4 regions of the Peribacillus sp. B65 genome follow, and region 2 is predicted to be linked to each of the others. Evidence: riboswitches for the same ligand, from Rfam matches in the RefSeq annotation. Region 2 holds a riboswitch; each other region holds the start of a gene.
What was found. A riboswitch is a leader RNA that binds a small molecule or an ion and turns the genes downstream of it on or off. The one in region 2 is predicted to bind S-adenosylmethionine.

Region 1 (4,217 bases), 2.1 Mb from region 2:
CACGAAGACGTCCAATGGAACGATCGTTTGGGAAGACGGACAAACATATCCATTATTAAAAGTGGAAATCAGCTCGGATACGCACCCTTATTATACAGGAAAGCAGAAGTTTGCTGAAAAAGGCGGACGGGTGGATCGCTTCCTGGATAAATATAATATGAAGAATTGAGAGTCAGGCCATCGGGAAATCGATGGCCTTTTTTTATGACTGGGAAGAAAAAGAGTTAATAATGATGCAAGGAAAAAGGGTGCCCATATATGAGGCACCCATCCTTTATTCATTTTGCAGCAATTGCTTCCCCTTTGGCAATATTGACGAGGGCCGCATCGAAGTCCTTGATTATATCGTCCGGATTTTCAAGTCCGACAGAGAGGCGGAGCAAGCTGTTCGTGATGCCCCGCTTTTCCCTTTCATCATCAGGCATGGCAGCATGGGACATTTTGGCCGGGTAAGATAATATGGATTCGACCGCTCCCAGGCTTACGGCAAATACAGGGAGCTCGACAGTGTTCACGAAGGAACGGAAGATTTCCTCACTTTCCAATTCAAAAGATAGGACCGCCCCTGCTCCAAGTGACTGGCCTTTCTGGATGGCGTGCTGTGGATGATCGGCTAGGCCGGGATAATACACTTTTTTCACCAAGGGCTGATCTTTTAAGTAGGCTGCAATCTTTTCTGCCCCTTTTTGTGAATGTTCCATTCTAACTGACAAGGTTTTTAAACCTCTCATTACAAGCCAGGCATCTTGGACACCAAGGACCGCTCCAAAGGAGTTTTGGAGCGAACCGAGTCTTGCCGCCAATTCCGGATCTTTCACGACCGCAAGCCCAGCTACCACATCACTATGTCCGGATAAAAACTTCGTCGCGCTATGAAGGACAACATCGGCGCCCAGATTCAGCGGTTTTTGCAATGCGGGCGTCAAGAATGTATTATCAACAAAACTTAAGGCACCGGCTTTTTTTGCAATATCACATACAGCTTGAATATCGGTCACTTTAAGTAACGGATTTGAAGGCGTTTCAATGTATATGGCCCTGGTATTTGGCTGAACGGCCGCTTTGACGCTTTCAAGGTCCGTCATGTCAACGAAGGTATGCTCAATATTGAAACGGGTCAATACGCTTGTGACCATCCTGAACGTTCCGCCATACACATCTTCGGAAATGACGATATGGTCTCCGGCAGACAATAGCAGGAAGGCTGTTGAAATGGCAGCCATACCTGATGAAAAGGCAAAGCCGTGAGTGCCTTCCTCTAAATCGGCAATGATATCTTCAAGTGCCTCGCGAGTTGGGTTCCCGCTTCTGCTGTAGTCATATTTGCCGAATTGATCGATATCCGATTGATGGAACGTCGATGCATGCTGAATGGGGACGCTCACACCACCCGTTGCCGGATCGAATTTATGTTGATTATGAAGTAATTTCGTTTCAAAGCTAAAATCATGACCTGTCATCGTAGTGCCTCCCTTTTTACATGTGCGAATGCTTGCTGCAGGTCGCCAATCAAATCATCGCTATCCTCGATGCCAACGGAGAAGCGAAGCAGGCGATTACAAACCCCATTTGCCGTTCTGACTTCAAGCGGTATATCGGCATGTGTTTGTGTGGCAGGATAGGTGATGAAGCTTTCAACCCCTCCAAGGCTTTCTGCAAAGGAAATTAATGAGAGCGATTGTAAAAATGGGTTGACCGCCGCTTCATCAATGATGCGGAAAGAAATCATGCCGCCTCTGCCGGGATACAATACATCAGTGACACAATCATGCTCCGATAAGTAATCTACAAGTATCTTGGCATTCTTTTCATGACGCTCCATCCGCAATGCCAGGGTTTTCATTCCTCGCATCAACAGCCAAGAATCAAATGGGCTCAAGACAGCTCCAGTACCATTATGATGGAAGGCAAGTGCATCACATAATTCAGCGCCGTTAGCAACGATCAGTCCCGCGAGCACATCATTATGACCACCGAGATACTTGGTTGCACTATGAATCACAATATCCGCTCCAAGCACGATGGGTTGTTGAATAAGAGGCGTGTAAAAAGTGTTATCAACGATTAACAATAAATTATATCGTTTGGCCAATGCCGCAACGGCGCTAATGTCCGTTTGCTGCATAAGGGGGTTAGTGGGAGTTTCGATGAAGATGGCTTTCGTGTGAGGAGTGATGGCTTTTTCGATATCCTCCAAACAACAAGTGTTTACATAGTCACACTGCAATCCCCATTTTTTAAAACCTTGTTCTAACAGACGATATGTACCGCCATAAAGATCTTCGCTGACAATCCATGCATCCCCGGATTTAAAAAGGGCGAGAATAGTGGAGATGGCGGCCATTCCTGAACTGCAGGCATAACCTTGGTCTCCTTTTTCCAGATCGGCGATGGATCGCTCCAATAGCTGGCGTGTAGGGTTACCAGTCCTTGTGTAGTCGAATCCCGTCGATTGGCCAATTCCTTCGTGACGAAAAGCTGTTGAAAAGTATACCGGCGGATTGACTGTTCCTGTCGCCGTTTCGCTGCGATTTCCTAATTGAGCAAGATATGTTTCAAATTTGTACATGGTTTTCACTGCTCCTTTGAGTTATATAAAATAAAAAAAAGTCTTCTTTAAGAAGAAGACTTTGATTAAGTAGGGACGAGTCATTCTTCTTATCTTCCAAGTTCACAAACTTGTGGAATTAGCACCTTTTCATTGGTTTGAAACAAATGAAGGTTGCTGAGGTGTCATCGGGCCATTCCCTCTACCTCTCTCGATAAGAGTTTAGATTATTCAATTTCTTTTGAATTTACTATATATACAAAATACTGTCAAGGACATTTTGGGAGTGATAATGCTTTGATGTTCATGACCAGGTCAATTGGAGCCTAGCGGTGTCTACACTTTATGTGTCTAAAAAGAATAATTGAATTTTCATATAAACATGAATGGAACTTGGATTTTTCAGAAAACATGGAAAGGGTCAGCGGGATATTTTTGCTTTAAAATAATAAAGTTTGTACAATGTATGGAGAGAAAGAATAATCCGACATTATTCATTTCATATGCAAAAGGTCTTCAATGAATAGTGCAAACATAGGAGGAGAACACATGGAATACAGAATCGAACGAGATACGATGGGTGAAGTGAAAGTTCCTGCTGATAAATATTGGGGAGCACAAACTGAGAGAAGCCGTAACAATTTCAAAATAGGTAACGAAAAAATGCCGATTGAATTAGTTCGTGCATTTGCATACGTTAAACAAGCTGCGGCAAAGGTGAACTATGATCTTGGTGATCTTTCCGAAGTTAAAAAGAATGCCATCGTCAAGATTTGCGGGGAAATCCTTGAAGGTACGCTTGATGAACATTTCCCGCTTGTAGTTTGGCAAACGGGAAGCGGCACGCAAAGTAATATGAACGTGAACGAAGTGGTCGCTAACAAAGGGAATGAATGGTTAAAAGAAAATGGTGAATCTGAAACCCTTCACCCGAATGATGATGTTAACAAGGCGCAAAGCTCAAATGATACTTTCCCGACCGCCATGCATATTGCAGCCTTTATGGAAGTCGCTGAAAAATTGGTGCCTGCCATCAAAGCCCTTCGTGATACATTCGATACAAAAGAAAAAGAATTTTGGGATGTCGTGAAAATTGGCCGGACACATCTTCAAGATGCTACACCATTAACATTAGGACAAGAAATTTCCGGTTGGAAAGCGATGCTCGATAAGGATCTAGCGATGATTGAAGAAAGCAGCCAAAAATTATTGAACCTTGCTCTAGGCGGAACGGCTGTAGGAACCGGAATCAATACAAAAGAAGAATTCCCGGGACTCTCTGCCAAACAAATTGCAGCAGATACAGGATACCCTTTTGTCACATCTGATAATAAGTTCCATGCATTGACTAGCCATAACGAAATCGTCTACGCACACGGTGCTTTGAAAGCATTGGCGGCGGATTTAATGAAAATTGCGAACGATGTCAGATGGCTTGCTAGTGGACCAAGAAGCGGAATCGGCGAAATAGCCATTCCGGAAAACGAACCGGGCAGCTCCATCATGCCAGGTAAAGTCAATCCAACACAAAGTGAAGCGCTTACCATGATTGCAACACAAATCGTTGGTAACGATGCTACAATTGGCTTTGCAGCAAGTCAAGGTAACTTTGAATTGAATGTATTCAAACCAGTCATCATCTATAACTTCCTGCAGACGGTCAAATTAT
Region 2 (4,217 bases):
GAGCGGTGACTACAACCAATCCTGCACCAAGTGCCATGATTATGCGTGCAAATAGAAACGGTCCAAAGCCTGGTAATAGAAAGGCAAGCAGGTTGGACACTATGAATAGTCCAAGGGAATACAACATTAATTTTCGTCTGTCTAAACTTGCTGTCAAAGCCATTAGAATGGGTGTACCGATTGCGTAGACAAGGGAGAAAATTGTAATGAGCTGTCCTGCGGCAGCAAGGGTAACTCCAAGAGAATCCGCAATCTTATCCAAAATTCCGGATATGATGAATTCGGATGTTCCTACTAAAAAACTGATTATCGCCAACATGTAAATTTTCCATGTATTAAGCAAAATAGATTCACTCCTCATTAATGATTATCAATTTTATATAAAGACATATCGGAATATGTTAATATGTATGGATAAAAAAATAAACATATCGCGAAATGTCGAACTGTTAGGGGGGGGAAATGAACCCAACCCTCTAAGGTACGGATCAGGTTCATTTTCATACTTCTTCTTTCAAGAAATCAGTAATTTTTGAGATTGCATCTTCATCTCGTTTGTAATACGTAAACTTTCCTATCCGCTCCGTTTTAATCAATCCTGCTCTAAGAAGCATCGAGAGGTATTGAGAGGCCGTGGACTGGGTCATGTTTAATTTTTCCGTAATCTGACTTACGCAAACGCCGGTTTCCTTCATGTCTATTCCCTCATGAGGGGTGAAGTGGAGTTCAGGCGCCTTGAGCCATTGTAAGATTTGCAACCTGGATTCATTGGATAATGCTTTAAATATCTCGATTGTTTTCATACATTTCATTATATCGAGAATTATCGATATGTCAAATAATATTAACATTCATCGTTAATTTCATAAATCAAAACTTGATACCGTTATTCAAAAGAGCCATTAAAGGAATGGAAATGTATTATTGCAAGGACCTAATCGGCTCCCTAATAAGTGCTGCCGATTAGGTTATTCGAATCCTGTAAATCAGTATTAAAGTTTCCGCAAAAAAATCATTCCCACACTTCTTTTGCTACATCAACGACGAATTTCAGCTTTTCCCATTGCTGTTCTTCGGTTAGCTTGTTGCCGTGATGGGTGGAGGCGAAGCCGCATTGAGGGCTTAAGCATAATTGTTCGAGAGCAACGAAGTGCGAGGCTTCTTTAATGCGTGCCTTAACAGCTTCCTTGTCTTCGATTTCCCCATTTTTTGAAGTGACGACCCCCAGTACAACCTGTGCACCGCCATTTGGAATGTATTCCAATGGTTTGAAATCCCCTGAACGTTGATCATCATATTCCAAGAAGAATCCATCCACTTTTTCTTTTGCCAATAAAGTTGGAGCGATACGGGCATAGCTTCCTTCAAACGCCCAAGTCGACTGATAGTTTCCGCGACATAGGTGGGTAGTGACGACAAGGTCTTCTGGTTTGCCTTCCAATGCTCCATTAATGACACGAAGTGCAAGATCAATTAACTGTTCCCTCGTATATTTTCCATCTTTGAACTGGAAATCTGGAGCTGAAAGTCTGGCAATATATACATCATCCAATTGAAGATAACGCACACCTGCTTCATAAAAGGCTTTCAAAGCATGCTGATACGCCTTGATGATATCATTTGCATAATCTTCAATATCAGGGTAGATGTCTTCATTATGAATACCTGCAGCAAATAACTGATTCGGACTGGGAATGGTTTGCTTGGCAACGGCACGTCCGTTCACGATTTTGTTCAATTCAATGAAATCACTAATGAAGGGATGTTCAGGATTGAATGAAACCTTCCCGGTATTGCGAACGTTATATCTCTCTGTTTCCACACCATCGAATGTGAGACCTTTTTCAGTCACATATCCCTCGATGCCATTTAAATGTTCGAGGAAGTCAAAGTGCCACCATGTTCGTCTGAACTCGCCGTCCGTAACAGCCTCTAATCCAACTTCAATTTGTTTATCGACAATCCGTTTGATTTCTTCGGTTTCAATTTCACGAAGGCGCTCTGCTGAAAGGGTACCCTCCCTAAATTGCTTTCTGGCAATATGTAAACGTTCCGGTCTTAATAAACTTCCGACGTGATCGGCCCTGAATGGTGCTTTCGTTAATGTGATTGACATGTTGCATTCCTTCTTTCCTTTTAAAAATAAAAAACCTCTTCTTAAAAAATAAGAAGAGGTGTTGGCAACAAAGCTATATACTCTTCTTATCTTCAAGTTTTTAAACTTCTGGAATTAGCACAGTACATGAATAGTCTGTTGCTGAGGCATCAAAGGGCCAGTCCCTCCACCTCTCTGGATAAGAGTTGTCTATTAAATTAATTATGACTATACAGGTAGTTTTTACAAAGGTCAAGAGTTGGAGGTTGAATATTTAGAATATACCGTTTATTACTCGGACTGAAATGTTAACGGCATCAGGGAATCCGGCATAAGCTTTGAGTGGGGAGGGGAATGCAAGGATGAGTCCATTCAAAAGTGGCATACCGATAACGGTAACTGAAGCCATGGTAGAGAGAATCATAAAAATGAAATCATCTTGTCAGGATATTAAAGTCGAGATTACGCCGAAGCATATTGTGCTTTCCGGAACGATGGAAGTGAAAAAAATGATGTTTAAGAAAAACGTAGCTTTCCGGATTACATTAAAACCGGTTCATGTGGAAAAAAGAACGATTTCATTTGAATTAGTGGAAATGGAACCAGTTGACAGGAATTTCATCAACCAAAGGATATTTAACAGACCGCCATTTTTTGAATTTGAAAAAAGAACGATCAAAATGAATGTTAATGCTTGGAACATCGTGAGAAAAATTCCGGTGGGCACAATTAAATCGTATGAACTTGTCGAAGGTGCATTGATAATGAAACTTTCTTTATGAGTTAAGGGATATTTTACATACAACCTTATCCGCAATCTATAAAGGGAGTGCCAGGTATGTTAGTGTTATTGTGAGATTGTCATGAAAAAAATGTGATTGATAAATCAAGCTCTTTAAAATATACTAAATAACTTGAAGTTTTGAGTTTTTCTGGGAATGAGGAGGATAATGATGGATCAAAAGATTTTGCCTGCTTCAGCAAGCATGAAGGATTTTGAAAGATTTCTAGAAAGTTCCTATGAAATAGGTGTGTTTCTTGATTTGCATATATCACAATTGAAAAATGTAAGTATGATGGCAAAACAACATAATAAGAAAATGATTTATCATGTCGATTTGATCCATGGCATAAGAAGTGATGAGTACGCGACAGAATTCATTTGTCAGGAATATAATCCCTATGGGCTGATTTCGACTAAATCAAGCGTTATATTGAAGGCGAAGCAAAAGGGGGTCATTGCCATCCAGCGAATCTTTTTAATAGACTCACATGCGCTTGAGAAAAGTTATAAGCTGGTGCAGAAAACCAAGCCGGATTATATCGAAGTATTGCCGGGCGCCATGCCATGGATGATAAAAGAAGTGAAGGAACGATTGCAGACACCGATTTTTGCAGGCGGCCTCATACGTACTTCGGATGAAGTCCTGAATGCCCTTGATGCTGGAGCTTCGTCGATCACCACATCCAAAACTGAATTATGGGATATCGTCTAATAGGGGAAAATTGAAAAAAATTACAGAAAAATAGATTAATTTTTCACAAAATATTGACAGCGTTTTCATAACCTAGTATATTTTACAGTACAAGTTAATATATGTGACGGAGACTAGGAGATTCACAACAGATCTATTCATAATTTATTTATGAAGATAGTTCTGCTGTGGATCTCCTTTTATTTGTTGGCAAGGTTTAATAATTTAACAGGGGAGGGGTTTTATCATGACTCCATTTTGGGGAGAAGTGTTAGGCACGATGATATTAGTTGTATTCGGAGCAGGTATTGGGGCTGGTTCATCCTTAAAGGGTTCCTATGCAAAGGATGCCGGATGGATTGTTGTCACGATTGCGTGGGGGTTGGCCGTTACCATGGGGGTTTTTGCAGTAGGGTCCATAAGCGGGGCGCATTTAAACCCGGCGGTCACAGTAGGTTTTGCCATTATTGGAGAATTTCCTTGGAGTGATGTGCCCGGTTACATCGTTGCCCAAATGATTGGCGCAATCCTGGGCGCGACTCTAGTATTCCTGCACTATTTGCCACACTGGAAAGCTACGGATGATCCAGGAGCGAAGCTTGGTGTGTTCGCGACTTCACCTGCGATCCCGCACACATTTTCAAATC
Region 3 (4,217 bases), 1.5 Mb from region 2:
CCCATTTCCACATTCGAAATCCCCCTTTCACTTTTCACTTGTTGTGTACGATCCATGATAGTTAAAATAATATATATAAATTATAACCATATTCGTGATTTTCGACAAAAAAGAAATCTAACAAGTTGTACATTGCTATTATAAATAGCCAAGTGTATTTGCATACGGTATATTAAAATAATACATAAAAACATTCACTTCGGAAAGGAAATGATTGAAAATGATTATTTATCCGTATAAAGGCAAAGAACCTGAAATCGCCGAAAGCGCTTATATTGCTGAGAATGCTGTCGTGACAGGTGATGTCAAAATTGGCGACGAAACATCAATTTGGTTCAATTCCGTCATTCGCGGTGATGTATCCCCAACCATCATCGGGAAAAAAGTCAGTATACAGGATAACAGCGTCCTGCACCAAAGCCCAAATAATCCATTGATCATCGAGGATGAAGTAACCATTGGCCATCAGGTCATTTTACATAGCTGTAAAATCCGTAAAGGAGCTCTGATCGGCATGGGATCGATTGTACTTGATGAAGCTGAAATCGGCGAAGGAGCCTTCATCGGTGCCGGCAGCCTCGTTCCACAAGGTAAAGTCATTCCACCGAACATGCTGGCATTCGGACGGCCAGCTAAAGTCATTCGCGAAATCAACGAAGAAGATCGCCAGGATATGGAACGCATCGTTCGCGAATATGCCGAAAAAGGACAATACTATAAAACGGCGGAACGCATAAAGTGAATTGACTGAAAGTTACGAGTATTGTACTCAAACTCACGAGTTTTTGCTCCAAACTTATGAGTATACGCTCTAAATTCATGAGTATATGCTCTAAACTCATGAGTATACGCTCTAAACTCACGAGTATTTGCTCTAAACTCATGAGTATACGCTCTAAACTCTCGAGTATACGCTCTAAACTCTCGAGTACTTGCTACAAACTCTAGAGTAACGCTTCAACCTCACGATTTGATGACACAAACAAACTTGTATACGACTTTAACTCACGAGTTTTGCACGTATTTTATATTTCTTTGGGATTTCTTGAATTATTCCCGCTGACGGCAAAATTAATCCAAAAAAAAAAGGTGTCCCGCAAATTGCGGGACACCTTTTTTATATGATTTACGCTTGTGCTTTTAATGTTTCTGCTTTGTCCGTGCGTTCCCATGGAAGATCGACATCTGTACGGCCAAAGTGTCCGTAAGCAGCTGTTTGTTTGTAGATCGGGCGACGAAGGTCAAGCATTTTGATGATGCCAGCTGGACGAAGGTCGAAGTTAGCACGAACTAGGTCAACAAGGACTTCTTCGCTAACTGTACCAGTTCCGAACGTATCAATTGAAATCGATACAGGCTCTGCCACACCGATTGCGTATGCCAATTGAACTTCCGCTTTGTCGGCAAGGCCGGCTGCCACGATGTTTTTCGCAACATAACGAGCAGCATATGCAGCAGAACGGTCAACTTTAGTAGCATCCTTACCAGAGAATGCACCGCCGCCGTGACGAGCGTATCCGCCGTAAGTATCAACGATGATTTTACGTCCAGTAAGACCAGCATCCCCTTGAGGTCCGCCAATTACGAAACGGCCAGTCGGGTTGATGAAGTATTTAGTTTTAGCATCGATCAATTCAGCTGGAACGACCGCTTTGATCACATGTTCTTTTAGATCGGCTTGAATTTGTTCAAGCGTAATTTCAGCATCATGCTGTGTAGAGATTACGATCGTATCTACACGTACAGGACGGTTATTCTCATCATATTCCACAGTTACCTGTGTTTTACCATCAGGGCGTAAGTAAGCAAGAGTTTCATCTTTACGAACTTGAGCCAGGCGGAATGAAAGTTTATGCGCCAATGAAATCGGAAGCGGCATAAGCTCTTCTGTTTCATTACAAGCAAATCCGAACATAAGACCTTGGTCCCCTGCACCGATTGCATCGATTTCTTCCTCTGACATGTTTCCTTCACGAGCTTCCAATGCTTTATCGACTCCAGCTGCGATATCGGCAGACTGCTCATCAATGGAACTCAACACTGCACAAGTTTCAGCATCGAAACCGTATTTCGCACGTGTGTAGCCAATTCCTTTAATCGTATCACGAACGATACGCGGAATATCCACGTAAGCGGACGTTGTAATTTCACCAGCAACAAGTACAAGGCCTGTTGTTACACTAGTTTCACACGCAACACGTGCATTTGCATCCTTAGCTAGGATAGCATCTAAAATGGAATCTGAAATCTGATCACAAATTTTGTCCGGATGGCCCTCTGTAACAGATTCAGAAGTAAATAGACGTTTCTTTGACATCATATTTCCTCCTTGGAAGTTAGTATGTTGTAGGCATAAGCCTGATTTTTACGGAACTCGTTTCCCTCATTAGTTTCAACTATAGACACAGAATTACTTATGAAAAACACAAAAACCTTCCCTGGCAAATGAGGAAAGGTTTAAAATTCTGTCTTCTATCCTTTCACTCTTATCGTTCAAGGGTTTTTACCTTGCTCAGGTTAGCACCATCACCACTATTCCTTGAAGACCTTCGCTTTATTTTCGGCGATCGATCTTGGAGTCAAGTTCAATATGGCAGGTTGCTGGGTTTCAAAGGGCCTGTCCCTCCACCAACTCGGGATAAGAGAATCCGTACAATTTAAGATATTATCGTATCTGGTTGGAATTTGTCAATGCTTTTCTAAAAAGAACATTTCCGCCCAGTATGGCTTTCTTTTGAAAAAAGTGTTGATACAGCGTCTTAGAAGGGTTTACAATGCAAAATACGAATAGAAATGTTGGAAATTGCCATTAATAATAAGTATTAAGCTTACGAAAAACGACTTCACCATTGGAAATATATTGCTTACTTACTTCCTATTAAAATAAAATTGACTTTATTAAAGTATATGTGATAATCCTGACTCGGTTCCTGCCGGAATAAAATGATTAACTCGGCCAGCTGAAAATAATCACAAATTAGAAGAAATAGTATAGACTATTTAAATGAATGTGTTATACTAATTGTAATCTAAAAACTTAAACAAAGGAAGGTACCTCATATATGAATTCTGTAGATGTTTCTAATGAGTTACACCAGTTATTAACAGGAAACAATGTGCAAACTCAACTTTCAGTTCCTCAATTGGTCGAAAAAGTATTAAGCAGAAATGAAGGCGTTTTAACATCAACCGGCGCAGTAAAAGCTGAAACTGGCAAATATACTGGTCGTTCACCTAAAGATAAATTTATCGTGGAAGAAGCATCCGTTAAAGATAAAATCGATTGGGGTTCAGTGAACCAGCCAATTTCCGAAGATGTGTTCAATAAACTATATAATAAAGTAGTTGACTACCTAAAAGCAAAAGAAGAGATTTTTGTTTTTAAAGGTTTCGCTGGTGCAGACGAATCATCTCGTCTTCCAATCCGTGTTGTTAATGAATATGCTTGGCATAACCTTTTCGCCCATACTTTGTTCATCCGTCCAAATGAAGAGGAACTAAGAGGTCACGAAGCTGAATTCACAATCCTTTCTGCACCTAACTTCAAAGCAGACCCAGAAGTGGACGGAACCACTTCCGAAACTTTCATCATCGTTTCATTTGAACGCCGTACCATCCTGATCGGCGGAACGGAATATGCAGGAGAAATGAAAAAATCGATCTTCTCGATCATGAACTACTTACTTCCAGAGGCTGGAATCCTTCCAATGCATTGCTCTGCTAACGTAGGACGTGAAGGGGACGTCGCTTTATTCTTCGGTCTGTCCGGTACAGGCAAAACAACTTTATCAGCAGACACTAGCCGTAAACTGATTGGCGATGACGAGCACGGCTGGTCTTCTAATGGCGTATTCAACATCGAAGGCGGCTGCTATGCGAAAACGATCAATCTTTCACGTGAAAAAGAACCACAAATTTTCGATGCAATCCGTTTTGGTGCCGTATTGGAAAATGTTGTTGTTGATCCGGATACACGTGAAGCGAACTATGATGACAGTTCATTGACTGAAAACACTCGTGCTGCTTACCAAATGCAAGCGATCGATAACATCGTGAACCCAAGTATTGCAGGACATCCAAATACAATCATTTTCTTAACAGCTGATGCTTCAGGCGTTCTGCCTCCAATCAGCAAGCTTTCCAAAGAACAGGCAATGTTCCACTTCCTAAGCGGATACACTAGTAAATTGGCTGGTACTGAAAGAGGCGTAACTTCA
Region 4 (4,217 bases), 180 kb from region 2:
TCGCAGCAAAAGGGGACAAGGTCGTTGTTGCGGATTTTAATGAAGAAATGGGACAGGAAACCGTTGAACAGATAACAGCGGATGGCGGAGAGGCCATTTTTGTAAAAACGGATGTTTCTAAGCAGGAGGATGTTGAATCCTTAATCAAAAAAGCAGCGGAAAGATTCGGAAGGATCGATATCATGTTTAATAATGCCGGCATCGGTGCAGGCGGTATGATCCTCGATCAAGATATGGAGGGTTACTTCAAAACGATTGGAGTGAATCAGCACGGAGTTGCCTTTGGAATCATGGCAGCAGGACGGAAAATGAAGGAGCTAGGTAACAAGGGGGTCATTATTAATACCGCTTCTGTGTTTGGCTACTTAGCTTCCCACGGAACCTTTGCCTATCAGGCGACTAAAGGAGCTGTAAGAATGATGACACAGACCGCCGCTTTGGAATTGGGTGCTTATGGCATACGGGTAGTGGGCATTGCGCCAGGCGGGGTTGACACTCCTATTATTCAAGGCTATAAAGATATGGGAATCATCGATAAATTGAATGCAAGTCAAATGCGCGGTAAATTAATTAAGCCAGAAGCCGTTGCAAATGCCGTCTATCTATTATCGTTAGAGGAAGCGGATGCGATCAATGGAAGTGTAGTCATGGTCGATGATGGCTATGCATCCTTTAAGTGATTTTCTGTAAAAGAAAACTTCGTCCCAATTTAGACGATGTTTTCTATTTATGATATATGGGAATATTGAATTCTAATGAATCAAAGGTAATATTGACCGATTGATACCATCGGGATATCATGTTAAATAGATTGGTGACACCGGTCTTATCATCATAAAAGAAGGTTGATATTTTTGAAAAAAGGGCAGCAAACGAAAGAACGAATCATAAATGTAGCCCGGACTCTTTTTGCCACTAAAGGTTTTGACATGACAAGAACGAATGAAATTGCCTCTGCATGCAATGTTTCCGAAGCTACTATTTACAAATACTTTGACAGCAAAAAAGATTTGCTATTAGCTACAATTACCCCTGATGAGAAAGAGGAAACTGAAGATGGGACTAGCCATCTATCCACGGATGATCTAGTGGAGAATCATGTTTGCACCATGATAAATAAAATTCTTGATAATAAAGAACAATTTTCGATACTATTCAGGGAAACACAATTCGATCAAGATATTTCGAAGCAATATGTAGATCAGATTTTCAAGCCGAATGCCAGGCATATTGAAATACAGAAGAGAATAGATAGTGGAGAGATACAATATATCTCTGATATTATCCTATTTAATGTAGGGATCATTTCTTTTACATTGGCATTATCTACACATTATGAGATCCACCAGCAGAAAAAGGAGCCATATTTTACTTCTGAACGAATTAAGAGCATTGCTCAACTTTTGGTATATGGTATTCATGGCAAACAAAAACATACATAATGAAACGGTCATATTTAAGGGCATGAGCATCAAGCCGTAAATATGACCGTTTCTTGTTTCATTCAGAGTAGATGTCCAGAGTGTAAGATTTGACTTATATTTTTCAGACTATTACGATAAATGCATACTGTACGAAATGCTTTACGAAGATTTTATCTGGCAATCATGTAATATTGGAGGGGTATATTAAATGAGCGATATCGTAATTTTATCAGGAAGTCCGGCTATTCAGTCCAGAACGGACATTTCACTAAAACATATTCAATCATTAGTCGAAAACGAAGGATTTACCACAGCTTATTTCTCAATCACGGATTTCTCAGCAGATGATTTATTCCAAGGCAAATATAATAGCGAAGATATCTTAAAGCTTTCAGAGAAAATTCAAGCAGCTAGAGGTGTCATTATTGGTTCACCGGTTTATAAGGCTTCTTATACAGGTGTATTGAAGGCCTTGATTGATTTGCTGCCAGAAGGTGCTTTTAAGGGTAAGCCAGTACTGCCAATCATGATTGGCGGAAGTAACAGGCATCTATTGGCGATTGACTATGCACTTAAACCATTAATTTCAATATTAAAAGGCGAGCCGCTGCAGGGCATTTATTTTGTTGATAAGGAAATAGATAAACAGAATTCAGAAAAACAGATAAATGATTTGCATTTAATTGATCGGGTCCAGAGTCAAGTTCAAGAATTTGTAGAAGCGATACAGTTAAGAAATTAATGAATTCGAGTAATCCCTTCGTTTAAAAGGACTGGAATTCGAGAAATTATTTTTTCAGATGATGACTGGCGCCAATTATAGGCTTGTTAATGAAAATAGACTCATTTTTTTGGAGTCTTTATCTAAAAAGACGAGTCTATTTTCATATTTACATGAACATAAAATCATAATCGGAATAGTGTGTATAAAAATAACAGTTCATCCATAATATTAAACCAAGTTATTTTATAAGAAAACTCCATTGACAAGGATTAAATATATGTTAATATTTAAAATAATAAAACTTATCCAGAGCGACGGAGGGAATTGGCCCTTTGAAGTCCAGCAACCTGCATGGTCGATGCAAGGTGCTACCTCCAACAAAATGTTGATCATTTTGGAAGATAAGGTAAAGATATTTACCTTGGGATCTTTCCATCATGGAAAGATTTTTGTTTTTTGGAAAGTTGTAGGCAAACCATAACAATGTAAGGTTGTTTGGAATTATATAAATCTAAGAAATTCATTTGATCAGCGGTGAAAATAAGAAATTCGCGGATTTTCTTAAAGGAGGAACAGGCTTGGATAAAGAGAATCAGCTTGAAGAAATATTTGAACGACTTCAAGAAATGCTTAATTCTATGAAATATGGGTCCATTACACTTATTGTCCAGGATGGTAAAATCATTCAAATGGAAAGAAATGAAAAATTAAGAATTAAATAAGGTATCTGCTGACTAGAAAAACTAGAGGCGGATTTAACTGATATAAAGAGAGTATTGGTTAGATTCGTCTCTTTTTTCCTAGAGTCAAATAAACTGGAGAAGATTACAACGGGTATTGATCAACAGTTACTCTAACCTGATACAGCAAGTTTTAGAGGGGGCTACAAAGTTGGCTGCATTAATAAACTATGAAAATTTCAACACTGGGGATTTCCCTGTATTTCCCGAAGACAGTGAGACAAAAGGTGCTTTGGAAGTTCTGCAATGGGCGAATGACCATTATGGAAACGAACTGATTTATGCTTGCAGTTTTGGCATTGAAGGCATCGTGCTTACGGATTTATTGGCGAAGGTCAATCCTTCTGCCAAAATAGTTTTCCTTGATACAGATGTTCATTTTGAGGAAACTTATCAATTGATCGAGCAAGTGAAAAAGCGATATCCAAAGCTTTCGATAGAAATGAAGAAACCTGCCTTGACGCTTGAGGAACAAGCAGCGGAATATGGGGATGAATTATGGGTTAGAGATTCAAATAAGTGCTGTAACATCCGTAAAATCATTCCGCTTACCGATGTGCTTTCAACGGCAACAGCATGGCTTTCGGGACTGCGGAGGGAGCAATCCGAGACAAGGGCTTCGACCGAGTATATCAATAAGGATAATAAGTTCAAGTCAGTTAAAATATGTCCACTCATACATTGGACATGGAAAGATGTTTGGCGCTATGCCCATAAAAACGGACTTCCATATAATATCCTGCATGATAATGGATATCCGAGCATTGGATGTAAAACATGTACAGCACCAGCCTTCAATGCAGATGATTTACGCTCTGGCCGTTGGCAAGGAGCTCAAAAAACGGAATGCGGATTGCATTTATCTTAAATAAATAGAAACCATAGGGGGAAATTAGCATGACAATCAGTTTACCGCACGGAGGAACACTAATCGATCTTTGGGAACCAAATTATGATATTAGTAAAATAACAAAGTCAATCGAAATCGATGAAATTGCTTTAAGTGATCTTGAATTGATAGGCACTGGTGCCTACAGTCCAATTAAAGGATTCTTTACAAAAAGTGACTATGAGACAGTGGTCAAGGATATGAGGCTTAGCAGCGGTCATGTATGGAGCATCCCGATTACGCTGCCTTTGACCGAAGAAACTGCCGAAACCCTTACTATAGGTGAAGAAGTAACGTTGACTCATGAAGGTGAAACATACGGGGTTCTCTCCGTTTCCGATATATACACACCAGATAAGCAATTGGAAGCGACACTAGTTTATCAAACGGATGATGAGAAGCATCCAGGAGTGAAAAATTTATATAACCGCGGTGATGTA

Region 1: linked by a shared signal. The riboswitch ahead of ACSR9O_RS03110 (methionine biosynthesis PLP-dependent protein) and the one ahead of ACSR9O_RS13535 (5-methyltetrahydropteroyltriglutamate--homocysteine S-methyltransferase) in region 2 are both predicted to bind S-adenosylmethionine.
Region 3: linked by a shared signal. The riboswitch ahead of metK (methionine adenosyltransferase) and the one ahead of ACSR9O_RS13535 (5-methyltetrahydropteroyltriglutamate--homocysteine S-methyltransferase) in region 2 are both predicted to bind S-adenosylmethionine.
Region 4: linked by a shared signal. The riboswitch ahead of ACSR9O_RS14375 (YezD family protein) and the one ahead of ACSR9O_RS13535 (5-methyltetrahydropteroyltriglutamate--homocysteine S-methyltransferase) in region 2 are both predicted to bind S-adenosylmethionine.

What each region holds. Positions count from the first base shown of each region.
Region 1 covers NZ_CP195840.1:613,145-617,361, reverse strand. The annotation lists gene ACSR9O_RS03120 (type B 50S ribosomal protein L31) at 1-169, shown strand, start outside; gene metC (cystathionine beta-lyase) at 279-1,460, opposite strand; gene ACSR9O_RS03110 (methionine biosynthesis PLP-dependent protein) at 1,457-2,569, opposite strand; SAM riboswitch class I at 2,656-2,769, opposite strand; gene fumC (class II fumarate hydratase) at 3,098-4,217, shown strand, end outside.
Region 2 covers NZ_CP195840.1:2,754,798-2,759,014, forward strand. The annotation lists gene ACSR9O_RS13525 (MFS transporter) at 1-343, opposite strand, end outside; gene ACSR9O_RS13530 (ArsR/SmtB family transcription factor) at 501-803, opposite strand; gene ACSR9O_RS13535 (5-methyltetrahydropteroyltriglutamate--homocysteine S-methyltransferase) at 1,013-2,116, opposite strand; SAM riboswitch class I at 2,200-2,301, opposite strand; gene ACSR9O_RS13540 (hypothetical protein) at 2,458-2,877, shown strand; gene ACSR9O_RS13545 (glycerol-3-phosphate responsive antiterminator) at 3,049-3,591, shown strand; gene ACSR9O_RS13550 (MIP/aquaporin family protein) at 3,818-4,217, shown strand, end outside.
Region 3 covers NZ_CP195840.1:4,240,240-4,244,456, reverse strand. The annotation lists gene ACSR9O_RS20645 (alpha/beta hydrolase) at 1-13, opposite strand, end outside; gene ACSR9O_RS20640 (gamma carbonic anhydrase) at 224-742, shown strand; gene metK (methionine adenosyltransferase) at 1,127-2,320, opposite strand; SAM riboswitch class I at 2,484-2,645, opposite strand; gene pckA (phosphoenolpyruvate carboxykinase (ATP)) at 3,063-4,217, shown strand, end outside.
Region 4 covers NZ_CP195840.1:2,933,779-2,937,995, reverse strand. The annotation lists gene ACSR9O_RS14390 (SDR family NAD(P)-dependent oxidoreductase) at 1-680, shown strand, start outside; gene ACSR9O_RS14385 (TetR/AcrR family transcriptional regulator) at 855-1,442, shown strand; gene ssuE (NADPH-dependent FMN reductase) at 1,633-2,166, shown strand; SAM riboswitch class I at 2,448-2,556, shown strand; gene ACSR9O_RS14375 (YezD family protein) at 2,727-2,870, shown strand; gene ACSR9O_RS14370 (phosphoadenylyl-sulfate reductase) at 3,052-3,756, shown strand; gene sat (sulfate adenylyltransferase) at 3,786-4,217, shown strand, end outside.